Regions from separate parts of the Mesorhizobium sp. B2-3-13 genome, predicted to be linked through region 1. Evidence: predicted binding sites of a transcription regulator. Region 1 holds the regulator's gene; the other holds the start of a gene.
The links. The regulator PhoB, encoded in region 1, activates phosphate uptake and scavenging genes when phosphate is short. The targets are predictions, from matches to a motif close to TGTCATNNANCTGTCAT.

Region 1 (5,656 bases):
GTTGGCGGCCGCGTACCGGTTCACGATGCCGATCGGCCACGGATAGGAGTTGGCCAGCCACACCGCGCCCATGATGACGGCACAGGTGACGACGCCGAGCAGCGTCTCGGCCCAGATCGGCCGCAGCGGGAAGCGGAACCGCTTTCGTTGCACCCGCCCGTTGAACAGCGCAAACACGACGGCCAGGCAGGCGACGATGCCTACGACCCAGCTCCAGGTCGCACCGATCGATCCGGCCGGTCCGCCGCCCATCAGCTGGAAGGTGGCGTCGAGCGGTGCCACCGTCTGGCCGCTGGTGACCCACCAGGCGGCACCGCGCCAGACCAGCAGGCCGCCCAGCGTGACGATGAAGGCCGGCACTTCGAGATAAGCGATGACGAAGCCCTGGAAGGCGCCGATCAAAAGGCCGAGCGCCAGGCCGATGACCAGTGCCAGCACCCAGATCCATGGATTGCCGAGTTCAAGCCCCACGAACCGGACCAGGAAATGCACCTGGGCAAAGCCCATGACCATGCCGATCAGGCCCTCGGCGGAACCGACGGACAGGTCGATGTTGCGCATGACGATGACCAGCACCATGCCGCAGGCCATGATTGCGACCGCGGACGTCTGCACCGACAGATTCCACAGATTGCGCGGCGTTAGAAACGTGCGGCTGTCGAAATCGAACGGATTGACGCCAAGACGCAAGCTCGAAATCACATGCAGCGCGACCCAGATCAGCAGCAGGGCGCCGATCATGCCGAGCATACGGGTGTCGATCTCGGTCGCTTTCAGGAACCGGGCAACCGCGCCGAGTTCCGAGGCGCGCGCGGTATCGGCCTGCAGGTTGGACGTCGTGTCGGTCATGATTTCCTTCAACCGGCTGGCCGTCTGACACGGATGCCGAACCCAGCCTAGAAGCTATCCGCGTGATGCGGAAACACAAATCTTTTTGAGAAAACGCCGCGGCTTGGGGGCCGCGGCGCCTTCATTCTTCAAGCGGTCAAACTCAGTTGCAGGCCGCGACGCTGCCGGCGGCGACGCCCGCGCAGACTTCGTCCTTCTTGATCCAGCCGGCGTCGATGACGAGGTTGAGATTGTCCTTGGTGATGGCGACCGGGGTCAGGAACAGCGACTTGACGGTGTTGCCGCCAGGCGTCGTGAAGTCCTTCGCGCCGGCGATGTCGGTCATCTTCTTGCCGTCGGCGAGCTGCGAGGCGATCTCGGCGGCGTTCTTGCCGAGTTCACGCGCATCCTTCCACACCGACACGGTCTGGGTGCCGAGCGCGATGCGGTTGAGCGCGGCGTGGTCGCCGTCCTGGCCAGAGACCGGCACGGTGCCGGCGAGCCCCTGCGCCGTCAGCGCCGCGACGACGCCGCCGGCGGTGCCGTCATTGGCCGCGACCACGGCGTCGACCTTATTGTCGTTGGCGGTGAGGAACTGCTCCATGTTCTTCTGGGCGTTGGCGGGCAGCCAGCCGTCCGTATAGGCTTCGCCGACATTCTTGATCTTGCCGCTGTCGATGGCTTCCTTCAGCACTTCCATCGAGCCCGAGAACAGGAAGTCGGCATTCGGGTCGGCACCCGAGCCCTTGATGAAGACGTAATTGCCTTCAGGCTTCACCTTGAACACCTCGCGAGCCTGCATGCGGCCGACTTCCTTGTTGTCGAAGGTCAGGTAGAAGACGTCCTTGTTCTCGATCAGGCGGTCATAGCCGACGACCGGAATGCCCTCGTCGAGCGCCTTCTGCACCGCTGGGCCGATGGCCGAAGCATCCTGCGCCAGGATGATCAGCGAATTGGCGCCCTGGGAAATCAGGCTTTCGACATCGGTCAGCTGCTTGCCGGGATTGGACTGCGCATCGGCGGAAATGTACTTGTCGCCCGCGGCCTCGATCGCTTTCTTCATGGCGGCCTCGTCGGTCTTCCAGCGCTCTTCCTGGAAATTCGACCACGAAACGCCGATGACCTTGTCCTTCGCCTGCGCCACCGACGCCAGCGTCAGCGACATGGCGACACCCGCCAGGATGGCGACTGTGAATCTCTTCATGGTATATCCTCCCTGCGCCGCGTATGGCGCGACCAAACTGGCCCGAAGGCCGGCACAAAGGCCCTATTTTTTCGAGCCTCGAAAAAATACTGATCCATCGTCGGAACACTGTCAACATCGATTCTGATGGATTTTGAGGTGCCGGGAGCCTTTTTTCGAGTCCCGCAATAAATAAATGACAGCTCCTGCCGCATCTGCCAGTATTCGGCCCATTGCCGGAGAGGTTCGAGGGGGTGTCAAGAACCGCGGCGACGGGGAGGATGTGGGAAGCATGTCGGTCGGAATCCGCCACGACGATCTGCGCCGGCGCAACCGCGCCATGGTGATTGCAGCCGTGCGTCAGGGTGGTCAGCCCTCGCGCACCGAGATCGCCGCCACCACCGGCCTCAGCCACTCGACCATATCGGCGATATCAGCCGACCTGATCGACGAGGGTATCCTGACCGAAGGCAAGCCGAACGAAGCCGGTTCACTGAAACGCGGCCGGCCGCAGGTTGGCCTTGGCCTCAACCCCGAGGCCGCGGCTGTGATGACCGTGGTGCTGTCGCTGAATTTCCTGTCCGTCGCCGTCATCGATTATTCCGGCCAGGTGGTCGCCGAGGAACAGCGACGGCTGGACACGCTGACCATGTCGCGCGAGGCGCTGATCGGCGAATGCACGGCAATAGTGCGGCGGCGCCTCGAGGACCCCGATCTCGACGTCCGCAGTATTGCCCGCATCGCGCTGGCGATCCAGGGCATCACCGACAGCGAGGCGCGTGCGATGCTGTGGTCGCCGATCACGCCGCAGACGAACATTCCCTTCGCCGACATACTTGAAGCCGAGTTCGGCATCCCCGCCACCATGGAGAACGACTGCAACATGATGGCGGTGGCGCTGCGCTGGCGCGACCCCGAACGCTACCGCGACGACTTCATCGCCATCCTGCTCTCGCACGGCATCGGCATGGGCCTGGTGCTGAAGGGCGAGCTGTTCACCGGCACGCATTCATCGGGAGGCGAGTTCGGCCACATGATCCATCGCCCGGGAGGCGCGCTCTGCCGCTGCGGACGGCGCGGCTGCGTCGAGGCCTATGCCGGCAACTACGCCATCTGGCGCAACGCCAGGCAGCTTGGCGAGGACGCCGAACCGGTCGCAGATGTCAGCGATGCGCAGATGCGGACACTCGCCGCGACGGCAAGGGAGAAAGACGGACCGGAGCGCGAAGCCTATCGCAAGGCCGGCGAAGCGCTGGGCTATGGGCTGGGCAGCCTGTTCGCGCTGATCGATCCCGCACCCGTCGCCATGGTCGGCGTCAGCGCCGCCGCCTTCGACCTGATCGAGCCGGCCTTGCGCGAGGCCATCGGCCAGACCGCCGGCGGCCAGCATTCGGAATCGATTTCCTTCGACACCGAGCCGAACGAGCTGCCGCTCATCCGCGAAGGTTGCGCTATGCGCGCATTGACCTTCGTGGACCAGGAGATTTTCGCGCCGGGCGTGCTGGCGAGGCCCGGCGTTCCGGGCAAGAATGTAGCCTGATTTCAGTCTTCGCGGATCGCGTAGCCGGCGCCGCGAATGGTGCGGATCACGTCCGGCATACGGCCGTTGTTGACCGCCTTGCGCAGCCGGCCGACATGCACGTCCACGGTGCGTTCATCGATATAGATCGTCTCGCCCCAGACATTGTCGAGCAGCTGGCTGCGCGAGAACACGCGGCCGGGATGACGCATCATGAATTCGAGCAGGCGGAACTCGGTCGGTCCGAGCCGGATCTCGCTCTTCTTGCGATAGACCCGGTGCGATTCCCGGTCGAGCACGATGTCGCCGACCTTGAGCACGCTGGACAGCACTTCCGGCTTGGCGCGGCGCAGCAGCGCCTTGACCCGGGCCATGAATTCCGGTGTCGAGAACGGCTTGACCAGATAGTCGTCGGCACCGGTCGAGAGGCCGCGCACGCGGTCGCTCTCCTCGCCGCGCGCCGTCAACATGATGATCGGCAGCCTCTCGGTCTCGGACCGCATTCGCAGGCGCCGACAGAGTTCGATGCCGGAAACCGCCGGCACCATCCAGTCGAGCACCAGGAGGTCGGGCACGTTCTCCTGGAGGCGGATCTCGGCTTCGTCGCCGCGTGTCACCACCTCGACCTGGTAGCCTTCCGATTCCAGATTGTAGCGGAGAAGCACGCCGAGCGGCTCCTCGTCCTCCACCACCATGATGCGTGGCGCGATCATCGATTGATCATCCCTGCCGTCAAGCCGCCGGCACCGACATCGCCGTCTCGTCCTGCTTCGGACGGTTGGCGGGCAGTTGCGTGCCGGTCAGCACATAATACGCATTCTCGGCGATGTTGGTCACGTGGTCGCCGATGCGTTCGAGATTCTTGGCGCAGAACAAAAGATGCGTGCAAGCCGTGATGTTGCGGGGATCCTCCATCATGTAGGTCAGGAGTTCGCGGAACACCGAAGTGTATTTGATGTCGATGCGTTCGTCGTCATTCCTGAGCTTGGCGAGGGCGGCGGCATCGCCTGCCGCGTATTCCTCGACTACCCCCTGCACCTGGATCAGCACCAGCTGCGCCATGGAATCTATCGAGTGCGACAGATCGCGCGGGGTGGCGGTAAGGCCGACGGAGCCGACGCGCTTTGCAATGTTCTTGGCAAGGTCGCCGATGCGTTCGAGATCGCCCGCCATGCGGATGGAGCCGACGACATGACGCAGATCGTCGGCCATCGGCTGGCGCTTGGCGATCAGGGTGATGGCGCGATCGTCGAGTTCGCGCTGGCGCGCGTCCATGATGGCGTCGTCGGAGACGACGCGCTGTGCCAGCGCATTGTCGGAATTCAGCAGCGCCTTGGTGGCGCCGCCGACCATCGTGCCGGCAAGATCGCCCATGTCGCTGATCAGCTTGCTGATCTGTCCGAGATCCTCGTCGAAGGCTGCGACTGTGTGTTCGGCCATGATCCTGGTCCTCGTATGCGTGAGATCAGCCGAAGCGGCCGGTGATGTAGTCCTGCGTGCGCTTCTCGCGAGGCGACGTGAAGATCTTCTCGGTCTTGTCGAATTCGACCAGCTCGCCCAGATACATGAAAGCCGTCTGCTTCGAGACCCGCGCGGCCTGCTGCATGTTGTGGGTGACGATGACGATCGTGTAGTCGGCCTGCAACTCGTCGATCAATTCCTCGATCTTGGCGGTCGACAATGGGTCGAGCGCCGAGGCCGGCTCGTCGAGCAGGATGACCTCCGGCTTCACCGCCACGGTGCGGGCGATGCAAAGCCGCTGCTGCTGGCCGCCCGACAGGCTGAGTCCGCTGGCATTGAGCTTGTCCTTGACCTCGTTCCACAGCGCGGCGCGCTTCAGCGCCTGCTCGACACGGCCGTCCATCTCTGCCTTGCCGATCTTCTCATAGAGCCTGACGCCGAAGGCGATGTTCTCATAGATCGACATCGGGAACGGCGTCGGCTTCTGGAACACCATGCCGATCTTGGTGCGCAACAGGTTGAGATCCTGCGAGCGGTCGAGAACGTTCTGGCCGTCGAGCAGCACCTGACCCTCGGCGGTCTGCTTGGGGTAGAGTTCGTAGATGCGGTTGAAGACGCGCAGCAGCGTCGACTTTCCGCAACCCGACGGTCCAATGAAGGCCGTC
Region 2 (5,656 bases), on a different contig from region 1:
CGCGCACCTCGCCGACAAAACCCATCTTGGCCACCACCTCGTCGTCATGCGCGGTGATCCAGTCCGGCACCGGACCCGTGATCACCGGCTTGCCGCTGGTCAGCGCCACCGGCACCGTCTGGCCATGAGCGACAATCGTCGCGTAGGTCTTGTCGAATGTGACGGATTTGGCCTGGCCGTCGATCCGCACGGTGAAGGACCCGTCGGCATTCTTGATCACCCAATCCGGATTGGGATTGTCGCCCAGCGCCGAGAAACGCGGATATTTGGGCGTGATCTCCGGCTGGTCGAGACGGAATTCCGGTTGCAGATCGTAGCTGATCCATTGTGTCAGGAAGAGCGGGAGGCGCTCCCAATGCGATTCCCGCAGCACCTGCGGCAGGCTGAAGAACCACAAGGCATAGATCAGATACAGGAGAGTGCCGACGAACAGGAGCAGCGGACCAAAGCGTTTGTATGCCGGGCGTCGGAACACCTGTGGATGGCGCGCCTCGATCGACAGAATCTCCTCGGCGGTCATGGTCGCCATGATTTACGCCCCCATCATAAAGGCTTGTTCGCCGACCAGCTTGCGACGAAGCCAGGCGGAAAACTGGTCGATGATGAAGATGGTGGTGAACAGCAGCAGCACCAGCGCCAGTGTCTTGGCGCCGAAGCCGCGCGAGATAGAGAGCTTCAGTTCCTCGCCGATGCCACCCCCGCCGACGGCGCCGATGATGGTCGAGGCCCGCACGTTGATCTCGACCCGGAGCAGCGTATAGGAGACGAAATTGGGCAACACCTGAGGCAGGTCGGCGAAGCGCACCCGTTCGAACCAGTTGGCGCCGACCGCCGTCAGGCCTTCCTCGGCACGCATGTCGATGTTCTCGTTGATCTCGTAGAACAGCTTGCCGAGTGCGCCGATGGAATGCAGGCCGATGGCGATGATGGCGGCGATCGGGCCGGTCGAGACGATGGCCGCGAACAGGCCGGCGATGACGATCTCCGGAAAGGCACGCAGCAATTCCATGAAGCGCTTGACCACCAGCCTCAGTGCCGGATGGGGCGTCAGGTTGCGCGCCGCGATGAATGAAAAAGGCACCGCGAAAACAAAGCCGATGAAGGTCGAGACCAGCGCCACGTTCACGGTGGTCAGCATCAGCTCGAAATATTCGGGGATGTAGAAACCGCCCCAGACGTGGACGCGGCCGAGCGGGAAGTTGAATTCCTGGGTGCCGGTGTCATGCGGCGAGGCGATATCGAACAGCGCCCGCCAGACGTCGTTCCAGTCCTTCGGGACCAGCCAGCTCAGGAAATCCAGAATGTGCGGCAGCCGGTCGAAGAAGTGCCCGGCATTGGCTTCGTCGGCGAACCACATGCTGGAGAGCATCGCGGCAAGCAGCAGTCCGACGCCGAGCACGGTATAAAACCGGCGCAGCGACGTCTGACGTCGCCAGGCATCGGCCATCTCGTGGGTGGCACCGGAGGGGGCTGTCATGGAAAGGGTCATGATCGGAGATGCAAAAAGGGCGGTACCTGAGATACCGCCCTTTTGCAATTTCGCCGTCAGCCGCCGATGGCTGCCTTACGGGCTTCGACGATGACGCTGTAGAAGTCCGGCTTCACCGGAACATAGCCGGTGAAATCGCCGCCTTCGACGCCTTCGAAGCAAGCCTTGTCCTTCTTGGGCAGGTCGGTAAAGAAGGCGGTCAGCTTGGCGGTCATGTCGTCGCCGATCGCGGTGCGCACGACGAGCGGACCGTTCGGGATCAGGCCCGAACGCCAGACTTCGACGAAATCGTTGGGGTCGACGGCGCCCTTGGCGACTTCCTTGTGGAAGGTGCCGGAGGTGTAGCCGTTCTTGAAGTCGCCTATACCCGAGGAATCGTCGACCGCAACATCGACCTTGCCGTCACGCACGGCCAGAACGTTGTTTTCGTGGCCGCCATTGAACTGGGTCGAGGCGAAGAAGGTTTCGTTCGAGGCGCCGGTGGTCTTCGGAATCTGGGTCAGCGGGATCAGGTAGCCGGAGGTCGAATCCGGGTCGGCATAGCCGAGCTTCTTGCCCTTGGCCGACTTGATGTCGGTGATCCCCGAGGTCTTCAGCGCCAGGCCGACGGAATAATAGCCGGTGGAGCCGTCGGTCTGCTTGGTGGTGAGGATCGGGGTGACCGCCTTCGGGTCCTTGATGTAGACGCTGGCGTAGCCGGAAGCGCCGAGTTCGGCGAAGTCGAGCGTGCCGCCGAGCAGGCCTTGGATAACGCCGTCATAGTCGGCGGCGGGGAACAGCGAAACCTTCTCGAAGCCGAACTCGGCCTTCAGGTGGTCGGCCAGGCACTGGTAGTTACGCAGCCGGTCGGTTTCGTTTTCGCCGCCGAGAATGCCGACGCGAAATTCCTTCATATCGGCGGCGTGGGCCATGCTGGTGGCCATGGCGAGCACCGAAACGGCACCGAAAACCATCTTCCTGAACATTTGCTATCTCTCCTGTAGGTTCCGGCCCCGCGCCGGCAGCGTTCTTGATCTTGACAAATGCCCTTGACGCGGGCGGACGATCCAGGCTGCTCGCTATGCCCGTAATGGGCTCAGTATCCCGGGAATGCGGGTTCGAGCGGTCCGGCGGATGCGGCGATCTTCTGCTTGAAGGCAACGCTGGTGGAGGTGATGACCTCCGATATCTCACCGCCATTGCTGTCGGCGCCATAGACTAGACGCACCGCTTCGCGGTTGAGCTCTTCGGGCGGCCCGTCGAAGACGACCTTGCCGGCGGCCATGCCGATGATGCGGTTGCAATAGGTGCGGGCGGTATCGAGCGTGTGCAGGTTGGTGACGACGGTGATGCCTTCGCGCAGATTGATGTCCTGCAGCGAATCCATCACCACTTTGGCGTTGAGCGGGTCGAGCGAGGCGATCGGCTCGTCGGCGAGGATCACCCTGGGCTGCTGCATCATTGCGCGGGCAATCGCGACGCGCTGCTGCTGACCGCCCGACAGGGTGCCGGCGGGTTGAAGTGCCGTACGGGCGATGTCGAGCCGCTCGAGCGCGGCGACCGCCTCGGCGCATTCGGCACGGGAGAACATGCCGAGAAGGTTGGACAAGGTCGAACGGTGGTTCAATTTGCCAAGCAGCACGTTGGTGAGCACATCGAGGCGCGGCACCAGGTTGAACTGCTGGAAGATCATGGCGCAGTCGCGCTGCCAACGCCGCAACGGCGACCCGCGAAGGCGGGAGACCTCGGCGCCGTCAAAAAAAATCGACCCTTGGCTGGGGTCGACAAGACGGTTGATCATGCGAAGAAGCGTCGACTTGCCTGCACCCGAACGACCGATGACGCCGACCATCTGCCCCTGCGGGATCGAGATGTTGACGTCGCTGACGGCGGTGTTCTTGCCAAATCGTCGGCTGACACCGCGAATTTCGAGCGTGGCAGAGCTTGCTGACATGGGCTGGTTCCAGTCCGGTCCATATTGATCGTCAGGCACTCGCCTAACGCAGCCACATGAACCTGCCGTGTCGCCAGCATGTCAGTTTTGTTACGCTCCACAGATATGACGGCCGGCGTCCTGCCGGCGATCAGCCGAGCACCAGCAATTCCTCGAAATGCTCCATGTCGCGGAATGCGCAGAAGGCTGGAGCCTTGATCTCGATCACCGGCGCCTGCCGCGCGAAAAGCGCCAGGCAATCGTCGAACAGCGTCTGCCATGCGGCGGCCCTGTCGTCGGCAAGACGCTGGATCTGATAAGCGAAGGTGATGTGAAAGACGTAATTGTCGTGATCGGAGTGCCGGTAGCCGAATGGCACGGCCAGCGCATCGCGCCATTCACGCATGATGCGCACATCCTCGTCGGTCGCGCCGGCAACGGTGAGGCCGGTAGGCACGATCTCGACGACCTTGATGTTGAATGGACCGGCACCCTGGAAACCCTTCAGGCGCTCCAGATAGAGGCGGGTCATGGCCTCGATTCTGGTGTCGAGCGGCACGTCGCGTGGCCAGTAAGGCAAGCGGCGGCGATGTTCGATAATACCCTGGAACAGCGTCATGTGCAGGCTGGAGACAGGCGTGAAGGCAAGGCGGTCGGCGTCTGGCATTGCCATCATCCGATCGCGCACAGCGAGCACCACGGCTTCGGATGGCGAGCCGCTGACCAGATGGCTGACGACGGTGTTGCCGGGCTCGAGGAGAAAGTTGCCTGACGCGTCGTAGCGCGTGCCGAGATGCGCCGGCGGCGTCGGATTGGAGCCGGCAAAGAATCCGGCGAGCGAGGGTCTGACGGTGTCGAGCATGGCGATCTCCTTGGAACACCCGCGTCCTGCCCCGGTGATGTGTCAAGGATATGAAACAGAGTCGTTCATGACGTCGATGTGAGGGCTATGTCTCCTTGCCTGCAACAATTGCGAACGGAAAACCGGTTCCCACTTTTCTGGAACTGCTCTATCCCTCGTATTTCTCCAGGAATGCCTCGGCCGACAGCTCGCGGAAGTCGTCGAGCGAGGCACGCAGTCTGGCATGGTTCCAGTTCCACCAGGCAAGCGCCTGGTAGCGTTCGGCGGTGCGGCGGTCGAAGCGCTCGCGGATCGGTTTGGCCGGCACGCCGGCGACGATGGTGTAGGGCGCGACGTCTTTCGAGACGACCGCGCCAGCGCCGACCGCAGCACCATCGCCAACGGTGACGCCGGGCAGGACGGTCGAGCCGTGGCCGAGCCAGGTGTCGTGGCCGATGGTGACGCGTTTGGCGCGGCGCTGAGCGAAGAATTCGCTCTCGTGCTCGGCGTCGTCCCAATAGTCGGAGGCACGGTAGGTGAAATGGTGCAGCGTCGGCCGCCATGTCGGGTGGTTGGTGGCGTTGAGGCGCACGCTGGCCGCGATGTTGGCGAACTTGCCGATCGTCGCGCACCAGACGGCGCAGTCCTGCATCATGTAGGAATAGTCGCCGAGTTCGCTTTCCGAGACCCGGCTGCGGTCGGCGATCTCGGTCCAGCGGCCGAGCGTCGAGTTGTGCACCTCCGCTGTCGGGTGGACCAGCGGCATTTCCGACAATTTCCTGGTCATGCGGCGAGTTTTCCCGGAGCGAAGGCGGTGACGTCGATGATGCGGTCGGCCACCGCCTCGCGCACTTCGTGGTCATGGAAGATGCCGAGCAAGGCGACGCCTGCCGCCTTCTTGGCGGCGATGAGTTCGATCACCACGTCGCGATTGGTCGCGTCGAGCGATGCGGTCGGCTCGTCGAGCAGCAGGATCGGATGTTCGGTGATGAAACCGCGCGCGATGTTGACGCGCTGCTGCTCGCCGCCCGAGAAGGTTGCCGGCGGCAGCATCCAGAGTTTTTCCGGCAGGTTGAGCTGGGCCAGCAAGGAGCGTGCCTTGGCCCGGGCTGCCTCGCGCTCCTCGCCGCGTTCAACCAGTGGTTCGGCGACGACATCGAGAGCCGAGACGCGCGGCACGGTGCGCAGGAATTGGCTGACATAGCCGATCGTTTGCCGGCGCACGGCAAGCACGGTGCGTGGGCTGGCATGGGCGAGATCGATCAACCCATCCTCGTGCGTGACGATGATCTGGCCTTCGTCGACGGCGTAGTTGCCGTAGAGCATCTTCAGGATCGAGCTTTTGCCGGCACCGGACGGACCGCCGAGCACGGTGCATTCTCCGGCCTTGATCGAGAACGAAACACCCGCGACG

Region 2: the regulator PhoB is predicted to act here: its motif matches at 3,501-3,517, upstream of phnC (phosphonate ABC transporter ATP-binding protein).

Annotation. Positions count from the first base shown of each region.
Region 1 covers NZ_VFVQ01000025.1:30,145-35,800, reverse strand. Annotated here, with positions in the region: gene FJ941_RS24760 (sugar ABC transporter permease) at 1-849, opposite strand, end outside; gene xylF (D-xylose ABC transporter substrate-binding protein) at 992-2,032, opposite strand; gene FJ941_RS24750 (ROK family protein) at 2,304-3,551, shown strand; gene phoB (phosphate regulon transcriptional regulator PhoB) at 3,554-4,243, opposite strand; gene phoU (phosphate signaling complex protein PhoU) at 4,263-4,970, opposite strand; gene pstB (phosphate ABC transporter ATP-binding protein PstB) at 4,996-5,656, opposite strand, start outside.
Region 2 covers NZ_VFVQ01000002.1:195,989-201,644, reverse strand. Annotated here, with positions in the region: gene phnE (phosphonate ABC transporter, permease protein PhnE) at 1-529, opposite strand, end outside; gene phnE (phosphonate ABC transporter, permease protein PhnE) at 533-1,489, opposite strand; gene phnD (phosphonate ABC transporter substrate-binding protein) at 1,546-2,454, opposite strand; gene phnC (phosphonate ABC transporter ATP-binding protein) at 2,565-3,422, opposite strand; gene FJ941_RS03430 (DUF1868 domain-containing protein) at 3,553-4,263, opposite strand; gene FJ941_RS03425 (DapH/DapD/GlmU-related protein) at 4,412-5,029, opposite strand; gene phnL (phosphonate C-P lyase system protein PhnL) at 5,026-5,656, opposite strand, start outside.